DNA from 2 places in the Kitasatospora sp. NPDC001225 genome. Region 2 is predicted to be linked to the other one. Evidence: riboswitches for the same ligand, from Rfam matches in the RefSeq annotation. Region 2 holds a riboswitch; the other holds the start of a gene.
What was found. Region 2 has a riboswitch for cyclic di-AMP ahead of ACWDCZ_RS30405 (LysM peptidoglycan-binding domain-containing protein). Riboswitches for the same ligand answer to the same signal wherever they lie in the genome.
Positions count from the first base shown of each region.

Region 1: another riboswitch for cyclic di-AMP. It lies ahead of ACWDCZ_RS35040 (C40 family peptidase); the one in region 2 lies ahead of ACWDCZ_RS30405 (LysM peptidoglycan-binding domain-containing protein).

Region 1 covers NZ_JBSFJC010000171.1:8,841-13,814, reverse strand. Annotated here, with positions in the region: gene ACWDCZ_RS35045 (C40 family peptidase) at 1-545, opposite strand, end outside; gene ACWDCZ_RS35040 (C40 family peptidase) at 773-1,888, opposite strand; cyclic di-AMP (ydaO/yuaA leader) riboswitch at 1,899-2,052, opposite strand; gene ACWDCZ_RS35035 (C40 family peptidase) at 2,391-3,428, opposite strand; gene ACWDCZ_RS35030 (NYN domain-containing protein) at 3,629-4,974, opposite strand, start outside.
Region 2 covers NZ_JBSFJC010000116.1:6,581-11,554, reverse strand. Annotated here, with positions in the region: gene ACWDCZ_RS30415 (SDR family NAD(P)-dependent oxidoreductase) at 1-108, opposite strand, end outside; gene ACWDCZ_RS30410 (cytochrome P450 family protein) at 397-1,734, shown strand; cyclic di-AMP (ydaO/yuaA leader) riboswitch at 1,956-2,125, shown strand; gene ACWDCZ_RS30405 (LysM peptidoglycan-binding domain-containing protein) at 2,131-3,036, shown strand; gene eno (phosphopyruvate hydratase) at 3,397-4,683, shown strand; gene ACWDCZ_RS30395 (FtsB family cell division protein) at 4,778-4,974, shown strand, end outside.

The DNA.
Region 1 (4,974 bases), on a different contig from region 2:
TGCTTGCTGTCGGCGAGCGAACGCCGGGTCCGGTCCAGCTCGGCGAGCTTGTCGGCCGCCTCGGTGCGGCGCTGGTCGAGCCGGCGCTGGCGGGTGATCAGCTCGTGCAGGGTCTCCTGCTGGCGCACGGCGGCCTGGCCCTGGGTGCGGGCGCGGGCCAGGTAGCCCTCCGGGTCGGGCGAGAGGATGAGCTGGGCGGTCTGGGTCATCCCGCCGCCGCGGTACTCGGCCCCGGCCACCATCGCCAGGTCGCCGCGCAGCCCGTTGAGCTGGTCCTGGGCGAGGGCGATCTCGCCCTGGAGGATCGTGGTCTCGCCCTGGAGCCGCCGCTGGGCCTCCTGCGCGGCGTTGAACCTCTCGGACGCCTGCTCGGCCTCGTCGTACAGCTGCTCGACCTGCGTCTTGACGTCCTGACGGTCGCCCGGGTCGGGGCTGGCGGGGGCCGCCTGGGCGCTGCCTCCGGTGGCCGCGCCCAACGCGGTGGCGGCGGCCGCGGTCAGCACCAGCGCCCGGGTGAGCAGTTGGGAACGGCGGTGCACGGGCATGGCGGCAGCGGCTCCAATCCTGCGGCGCGGCCCCCGCCGCCGCACCGGGACGGGCGGCCGTCGAGCGGGAGTCCGGTGGCAGACGTTAGCGAGTCCGGGCAAGCGAGTCCAAACCCCTCCCAACCCGAATATTCACTCCCTAATCGGACATCAGATCGAGCCGCCGGAAAAGCCGCAGGCCCGGCCTCCCCTGGGGGAGACCGGGCCTGGAGACGTCCGAGCGGGGATCAGACCCGCACGATGCCGGTCAGCGGCATGTTGGTGACCGCCTCGTAGCGCACCGACGCGCCCGGCTTGGGGGCGTGCAGCACCTGGCCGTTGCCGGCGTAGATGCCGACGTGGTGGGCGTCGGTGTAGAAGATCAGCAGGTCGCCGGGCTGGGCCTTGGAGAGGTCCGTCCCGAGCCGGGTGCCGGCCGAGGCCTGCGCCTGCGAGGTGCGCGGCAGCGACACGCCGGCCTGGTTGTACGCCCAGACCATCAGACCGGAGCAGTCGAAGGAGCCCGGGCCGGTGGCGCCCCAGACGTACGGGCTGCCGATCTTGGAGGCGGCGGCGGACAGCGCGGCGGCACCGCGCGAGCTGCCGGGGGCCACGTTCACCGGAGCGGTGGTCGTGGGGGCCGAGAGGCTGCCGCGGCTGTTGTCGCGGGAGGCGCGGTCGGCCTGCTGCTGCTGGGCCTGGGCGGCGTCGGCCTTGGCCTTGGCCTCGGCGGCGGCCTTCTCCTCGGCCTGGCGCAGCGCCTGGCGGTCCTGCTCGGTCAGCGTGTTGAGCAGGTCCTGGGCCGCCTTCAGCTTGCCCTGGACCTCGTCCTTGGAGGCCTTCAGCTGCTGGGTGGTCGACTCCAGCTCGGCGAGCTTGCCCTGGGCCTCGTTGCGGTCCTGGTCGAGCTTGCGCTGCTGCTCCTGGAGCTCCTTCAGCTGACCCTTCTGGGTGCTGCCGGCCTGGTTCAGCGCGTCGGCCTGGCTGAGGAAGCTGTCCGGGCTGGAGGAGAACATCAGCTGGACGGTGGGGGATATCCCCCCGTTGCGGTACTGCTCGCCGGCGATCTCGGCGAGGCCGCCCTGGAGCTCGGTGACCTGGGCCTGCTGACGGGCCACCTGGTCCTGCAGGCCGGAGACCTGCTTCTCCAGGTCCTGCTGCTTGGCCTGGGCGGCGTTGTAGTTCTCGGTCGCGACCTCGGCCTGCTCGTTGAGCTGGTCGACCTGCCCCTTGACCTGTTCCTTGGTCGGCTGCGGGTCCGCGTGGGCACCCTGCGCGGAGAGGACGACGGCTGCGGCGGCGACGCCGGTCAGGATCGAGACCCGGGCGCGGCCGGCGGGCTTGGGACGACGATGGGACGCCACGAAGGCGGACTCCTTCTTCCTACGGCCGCCTACCGGGTGAGCTGACGGGTTCGGGCCGGAAGCATGCCCTACGACGCCTCACGGCCGTTCCACCGGCCGACCTGGCGCCGATTCACCCCGGAGGAACGTGGTTCCCCGGCTCCGCTCCGCAGCGCCCCCTACCACTGGGCTCCCCTGTCGGACAGTCGCTTCGACCTGTCCCGCTGCCTTGCGAACTCGACGGTAACCACCGCCGCCACCCTGGCTGGGCGATCGACAGTGCGGTGGTTCGGAGCATGACCCTAGTAACTGAACCGTGATCGGTTCAAATCCTTGTCAGAAAAAAGACAGAAGATTACCCAAGTTCCTTTGTGAAAATGACCGATGGTGACCATTGACGCACACAAGGCTGATCGGTTCTCACCATGTGGTCGTCGAAGGGCCGGAAACCCGAAACGCCACCCCGAACGGGGGTGGCGCTTTTCACAGGCCCCCGCGGGAGCCCCCCGGGCGTGTCGGTCCGTCAGACCCGGCGGATGGTGTTGATCGACATCGCGTCGGCCTTCATCACCTTCACCACGTCACCGGTGTGCGGCGCGTGGACCACCATGCCGTTGCCGATGTACATCCCGACGTGGTGCATGTCGGGGCCGTAGATCACCAGGTCGCCCGGCTGGGCCTGGTCCAGCGAGGGGATCCGGGTGCCGTAGTGGCCCTGCTCCTGCGAGGTGCGCGGCAGCGAGACGCCCGCCTGCCCGTACGCCCAGACCATCAGGCCCGAGCAGTCGAAGGTGGTCGACCCGGTGGCGCCCCACACGTACGGCGAGCCCTGCTTGCTCATCGCCTTGGCCAGCGCCGTGGCCGCGTAGCCGCTGGCCGGCGGCAGGCTGCCGAGGTCGACCCGGTCGCTGCCGCGCGAGGCGCGGTCGTCCTGCGCCTGCTGGGCCCGCAGCGCGGCGCGGTCGGCGGAGCTCAGCGAGTTCAGCAGGTCCTGGGCGGCCTTCAGCTTGGTGTTGACGTCCGACTTGGCCTGGTTCAGGTCCTTGGTGGTGGTGTCCAGCGAGGCGAGGACGGCGGCCGCCTCGGTCTTCTCCTGGTCCAGCCGGCGCTGCTGGTCCAGCAGCCCCTTGAGCGCCTCGGCCTGACTGGTGCTGGCCTGCTGGACGGTGGAGGCCTTGTCCAGGTAGCCGGACGGGTCCGAGGAGAGCATCAGCTGGACGGACGGGTCGATGCCGCCGCTGCGGTACTGCTCGCCCGCCACCTCGGCGAGGCCGCCCTGGAGCTGGGTCATCTGCTCCTGGCCGCGGGCCACCTGGTCCTGCAGCTGGTCGGCCTGCTTGCGCAGCTGGTCGGCCCGCTCCTTGGCGCCGTTGTACTTCTCGGCCGCCTGCTCCTGCTCCTCCTGGAGCTGGTCGATCTGCGCCTTGACGTCCGTCTTGTTCGGCTGCGGCGCGGCGTGCGCGGCCACCTGGGCGGAGAGGGCGACCGCGGTCGCAGCGGCCGCGGTGAGCACGGAGATCCGTGCGCGGCTCGGCTGCTTGGGACGGCGGTGGGAGGCCAAGGGACCGGCTCCTTCTTCCAACGGGCTCACCTGATGGGATGAGATTCCGGAAAATAGGTTTGACGCCAGACCCTAGTGAAGATCTATCCGTTTTGCCACTCCCCCGAAGGCGTGAACTCCGGTCCCCACACTGACTTCACCGGACTCGCACAATGCTCCGAAACAGGCCCTGACCAGGCATCATGCGAACCTCCCCGGGTTCAGGGCCGGGCCAGCCGGTTCAGCAGCAGCACCGACGCCACGGGGCGCGCGCCCGCCTTCCGCACGCCCTCCGCGACCTCCCGGTCGGTGGACACCACCACCACCGGACGGCCCTGCGGCTCGGCCCGCACCAGACGGCGGATCAGCTCGTCGGCCGTCTCCCCGGTCCGGCTGAACCGCACCCGGACCCCGCGCGGTGGCGCCATGATCACCGGGACGTCCAGGTCCTGCCCGTCGAACACGCAGGTGACCTCCGCCTGGGTCCGCTGGGCCAGCATCGCCAGCCCGCCCAGCAGCCGGATCCGCTGCTGCTCCAGCGGCAGCGTCGGATAGCCGGTCTTGGTCACGTTGTAGCCGTCCACCACCAGGTGCACCTGGGGGATCGCCAGCAGCTGGTCCAGCAGCGCCGGATCGTCCTCGGCCAGCCCGCGCCGGGCCACGTCGTGCGGCGAGGCCGCCCCCGGCACCACCGCCTCCACCAGGTCCGCCGGGCGGATCTGGGCGACCGGCAGCGCCAGCTCCCGCTGGAGCCCCTGGGCCGACTGCAGCACGGTGTCCAGCAGCAGCCGCAGCCGCATGTCCTCGACGCTGCGCCCCTCACGGGCCGAACGGCGGCCCTGCTCGGCCGCGTTCTCCAGCTCCAGGACCCGGTGCCGGAGCCGGCGCGCCTCGCTCTCGGCCGCGCCGCGCTCGGCCGCGGCCTGCGCCTTCAGCGCGTCCAGCTCGCCGGCCACCCGGCGGGTCTCGGCCTGCGCCCGGCGGGTGTCGCTCTCCAGCGTCCGCACCCTCTTGCGCAGCGACTCGGCCTCTCTGCGGACGCCGTCGGACTCGGCCCGCTGCCGGTCCGCGTCCGCCCGCGCGGAGGCCCGCACCTCGGCCAGCTCGGCCTGCAGCTTCTCCACCAGCCGGACCGCCTCCGCGGCCGCGTCCTCGGCGCCGGCCCGCTCGGCCTCCTCGCCGGCCTCGGCCACCAGCCGGCTCCAGCCCGTCGAACGCACCAGGTAGGCGGCGGCCGCGACGTCCATCGGATCGGCCGCGCTCGGGACGGTGCCCGACTCCAGCGCCTTCACCAGGTCCGGCTGCCCGAGACGCAGCCGCTCCGCTATCCGCACCCGGAAGGCCGGCTCCGCCTCCAGCGCCGCCGCCAGCGCGGTGGCCGCGTACTTGGCCCGCCGCGCCGGGGTGAACTTGACGTACTGACGCAGGCTCTGCGGGAGCTCGGCCGGCGGCACCCCGCCGAGCGCGTCCGAGGCCAGGCCGACCACCCGACGGCGCACGCCCTCGGGCAGCGGCCGGTCGAGCTTCTCGACGGCGCGCTCCGCCGCGGACCCGGAGGCGCCGTCCG
Region 2 (4,974 bases):
GGCGATGAGCATTCCGGCGGTGCCGGCGGCGGCGAACCGGCGGGCGAGGCCCGCGCCCGACCCGCCGTCGAGGACCGCGATGACGACGACTGACCCGCTGACCCGCATGGTCTGCTCCTCCCTGTGGGCGACACCGCACCGGCGCCCACGCGTACTGCGGAGGATCGTAGGCACGTCCTGACCCTCCGCAACAGGGATTACCCCTCAGGTGACCAGGCTCACGCCCGCCCCGCGGCCAAGAGTCGGCCAAGAGCTGTCCACGGACCGGCCACGGGACGTCAACGGAGTGTTGGCGCGCCCGACGCGTCCGGTTGCGGAAGCGCGGCGGAGGAGCGGCGGGGAAGCGGCGCCCCGCCGGAGGGAGGGCGCGCCCGTCGCACCGGATACGGTCGGTCCATGCCAGCTCAGCCCGTCCCCGCCCGGCCCGCCGCCCCGTCGTCCGACGCCCCCGCCCCGCAGCTGTTCACCTGGGAGTTCGCCGCCGACCCGTACCCCGCCTACGCCTGGTTGCGCGAGCACTCCCCGGTGCACCGCACCACCCTGCCGAGCGGGGTGGAGGCCTGGCTGGTGACCAGGTACGCGGACGCCCGGCAGGCGCTCGCGGACAGCCGGCTGTCGAAGAACCCGGCGCACCACAGCGGGCAGGCGCACCGCACCGGCCGGGTGGGCATCCCGGGGGAGCGGCAGGCGGACCTGATGACCCACCTGCTGAACATCGACCCGCCGGACCACACCCGGTTGCGCCGGCTGGTGTCGAAGGCGTTCACCCCGCGCCGGGTGGCCGAGTTCGAGCCGCGGGTGCAGCAGCTCACCGACCGGCTGATCGACGGCTTCGCGCAGCGCGGTTCGGCGGACCTGATCCACGAGTTCGCGTTCCCGCTCCCCATCTACGCGATCTGCGACATGCTCGGGGTGCCGGCCGAGGACCAGGACGACTTCCGCGACTGGGCCGGGATGATGATCCGCCACGGCGGGGGCCAACGCGGCGGCGTGGGGCGGGCGGTGAAGCGGATGCGGGCGTACCTGCTGGAGCTGATCCACCGCAAGCGGGCGGACCTCGGGGACGACCTGATCTCGGGCCTGATCCGGGCCGGCGACCACGGTGAGCACCTGACCGAGAACGAGGCCGCGGCGATGGCCTTCATCCTCCTGTTCGCGGGTTTCGAGACCACCGTGAACCTGATCGGCAACGGCACCTACGCGCTGCTGCGCAATCCGGAGCAGCGCCGGCTGCTGCAGGAGTCGGTGGTGCGCGGGGAGAGCGCGCTGCTGGAGACCGGGATCGAGGAACTCCTGCGCTACGACGGGCCGGTGGAGCTGGCGACCTGGCGGTTCGCGACCCGTCCGCTGACCATCGGCGGGGTGGACATCCCGGTCGGCGACCCGGTGCTGGTGGTGCTGGCCGCGGCGGACCGCGACCCGGCCCGGTTCGCGGCGGAGAACACCCTGGACCTGGCCCGGAAGGACAACCCCCACCTGGGCTTCGGGCACGGCATCCACTACTGCATCGGCGCTCCGCTGGCGCGGCTCGAAGGGCGTGCCGCGCTGGCCACGCTGCTTTCCCGGCTGCCCGATCTGCGGCTCGCGGAAAGCCCGGAGAATCTGCGCTGGCGGGGTGGTCTGATCATGCGTGGCCTGCGCGAACTCCCGGTGGAATTCAGCCCGGAGAGCCGTTCCCCGCACGCCCCTCCGCACCCCGTTCCGGATGCCTCTTCGACGCCTCCGACCTGCTGAGATCACGCTGACGGGACGTCGCCGATCGCCCGCCGACGGGGGTGTGAACACCCATCAATCCGGACATAACGCCGCTGTTGGTAGGCGATCGGACACGGGCCGTAATTGTTGTGTGATATCGGTGATATGAGCTTGTGATTGGTCTGATGATCTGTCTACTCTCCCTGGAGTTCGCAGCTGCGGACCTCGTACGCGGAACGCCGAATCCTGCCCGCCGCGTCACGGGAAACCGACCAGAACCCTGGGCAGGGGCGGGGGAACCAGGTTTGTTGCCGTCTCCCCACGGCTTGGGGTGAAGCCGCCCGAGCGGAAATCGTTTCCGCGTACGGCGGCCGGGCCACCTCCCGGTCCGAACCCGACAGCTCACCTCGCAGGCGTACGGAGAGGGACCTCTTCATGCTGTTCGTTGGAACTGGCCGTCACCGTCGTCGCACCCAGGCCGAGAAGGCCATCGCCGTCGCCGGTGTGGCCGGCGTCGGACTCGCGATGCCGCTCCTCACCGCCACCGGCGCCTCCGCCGCCCCGGCCTCCACCTGGGACTCCGTCGCCCAGTGCGAGAGCGGCGGCAACTGGAGCATCAACACCGGCAACGGCTTCTACGGCGGCCTCCAGTTCACGTCCAGCACCTGGAAGGCGTACGGCGGCACCGCCTACGCGGCGCAGGCCAACCAGGCCAGCAAGGCCCAGCAGATCTCGGTCGCCGAGAAGGTGCTGGCCTCGCAGGGTCCGGGCGCCTGGCCGGTCTGCTCCCAGAAGGCCGGTCTGACCAAGGGCGGTGCCCCGGCCTCGGTCGACACCTCCTCGGACGCCAAGCCGCAGTCCGCCCCCAAGCAGCAGGCCCCGAAGCCCGCCGCCAAGCCGGCCGAGAAGCCGGTCGCGCAGAAGCCCGCCGCCCAGAAGCCGGCCCAGAAGCCCGCCGCGCAGCCGGTCCAGCAGGTCGCCCCGCAGCAGCAGGCGCAGCCGCAGACCCCGGGCTTCTCCGGCAAGGCCGGCTGGGACGCCGACGCCAAGGTGTACTGGTACCAGAACAACGGCGGCTGGTACTGGACCAGCCACCAGAGCGTCTACCAGCAGTACGCCGGCCAGGCCGCCGCCCAGCCGCAGTACGCCCCGCGCGCCGCGCAGCAGGCCCCGCAGGCCGCCGGCCACGACTACACCGTCCGTGCCGGTGACACCCTGTCGACCATCGCCGCCGCCCAGGGCGTGTCCGGCGGCTGGAGCGCGCTGTACGAGCAGAACCACTCCACCGTCGGCGGCGACCCGAACCTGATCATGCCCGGCCAGGTGCTGCACCTCGGCTGAGCCGCCCCACCCGACGCCGGCAGCGCCCCGCGGCCGGTGGTGCCCCGAAGCGGGGAGCACCCGCCGCCGGGGGCGCCCGCCGCCGCGCCGGAGCGCTCGGCGCCGACGCCGCTCCACCCCGCCGTCCGAAGGGGGCCGGTCCTACCGGTCCCCTTCGTCCGCATTCGCCCGCTCCGGTGGGACAAGCTGGGACAAGCAGGTGAACTACCGGTGGGTAGCAGGGCCACACGGTGAGACGGGACCGAGGCCGACGCGGCCACGGCAGCCCGGGCGGTTAGGCTCTGGTCGTAACGACTCCGCAATCGTCCTGCTGGCAGCACCACCGTCAGACCGGACCCTGCTCTCGCAAGGAGATGCCTCGTGCCGTCCATCGATGTCGTCGTAGCCCGTGAGATCCTCGACTCCCGCGGCAACCCCACGGTCGAGGTCGAGGTCGGCCTCGACGACGGCAGCACGGGTCGTGCCGCTGTCCCGTCGGGTGCCTCCACCGGTGCCTTCGAGGCGCTGGAGCTGCGCGACGGCGACAAGAACCGCTACTTCGGCAAGGGCGTCGAGAAGGCCGTCCTGGCCGTCATCGAGCAGATCGGCCCGGAGCTGGTCGGCTACGACGCCACCGAGCAGCGCCTGATCGACCAGGCCATGCTGGACCTGGACGCCACCCCGGACAAGTCCTCGCTCGGCGCCAACGCCATCCTGGGCGTCTCGCTGGCCGTCGCGCACGCCGCCTCCGAGGCCAGCGACCTGCCGCTGTTCCGCTACCTGGGCGGCCCGAACGCGCACGTCCTGCCGGTCCCGATGATGAACATCCTCAATGGTGGGTCGCACGCGGACTCCAACGTCGACATCCAGGAGTTCATGATCGCCCCGATCGGTGCGGAGTCCTTCTCCGAGGCCGTCCGCTGGGGCGTCGAGGTCTACCACACGCTCAAGGGCGTGCTGAAGGAGCGCGGCCTGTCCACCGGTCTGGGCGACGAGGGCGGCTTCGCCCCGAACCTGGACTCCAACCGCGAGGCCCTGGACCTCATCGTCGAGGCCATCGAGAAGGCCGGCTACGTGCCCGGCCGTGACGTCGCGCTGGCCCTGGACGTCGCCTCCTCCGAGTTCTACGAGGACGGCGCCTACCGGTTCGAGGGCAAGGACCTCACCGCCGCCGAGCTCATCGAGTACTACGCCGAGCTGGTCGCCGCCTACCCGCTGGTCTCCATCGAGGACCCGCTGGACGAGTCGGACTGGGCCGGCTGGAAGGCCATGACCGACAAGCTGGGCGACAAGGTCCAGCTGGTCGGCGACGACCTGTTCGTCACCAACCCGGCCCGTCTGGCCCGCGGCATCGAGACCGGCACCGCCAACGCGCTGCTGGTGAAGGTGAACCAGATCGGTTCGCTGACCGAGACCCTGGACGCCGTCGAGCTGGCCCAGCGCAACGGCTACCGCTGCATGATGTCGCACCGCTCCGGCGAGACCGAGGACGTCACCATCGCCGACCTGGCCGTCGCCACCAACTGCGGCCAGATCAAGACCGGTGCCCCGGCCCGCTCCGAGCGCGTCGCCAAGTACAACCAGCTGCTGCGCATCGAGGAGATCCTCGACGACGCCGCCGAGTACGCCGGCCGCGGCGCCTTCCCGCGCTTCCGCCACGAGGGCTGAGCGCTCCCGGTAGCGCACGCCTGACCGGTGCCCCGCCGTTCACCCCGTAGGGTGGACGGCGGGGCACCGTCGCGACCAGGAGGGGATACGGGAGATGGCTGGCTGGAGGATCCCGGGCTTGGCGGCCCGGCCCCGGTTCACGAGCCGGGCGACCGTCCTCGTCCTGGTGCTCTGCTCGCTGGTGGCGATCCTCGCCTACCCGACGCGGCAGTTCATCTCCCAGCGCGCCGAGATCTCCGCCCAGCGGGCGAAGGCCGACCACGCGCGCCAGCAGGTCGAGCAGCTGCGCCG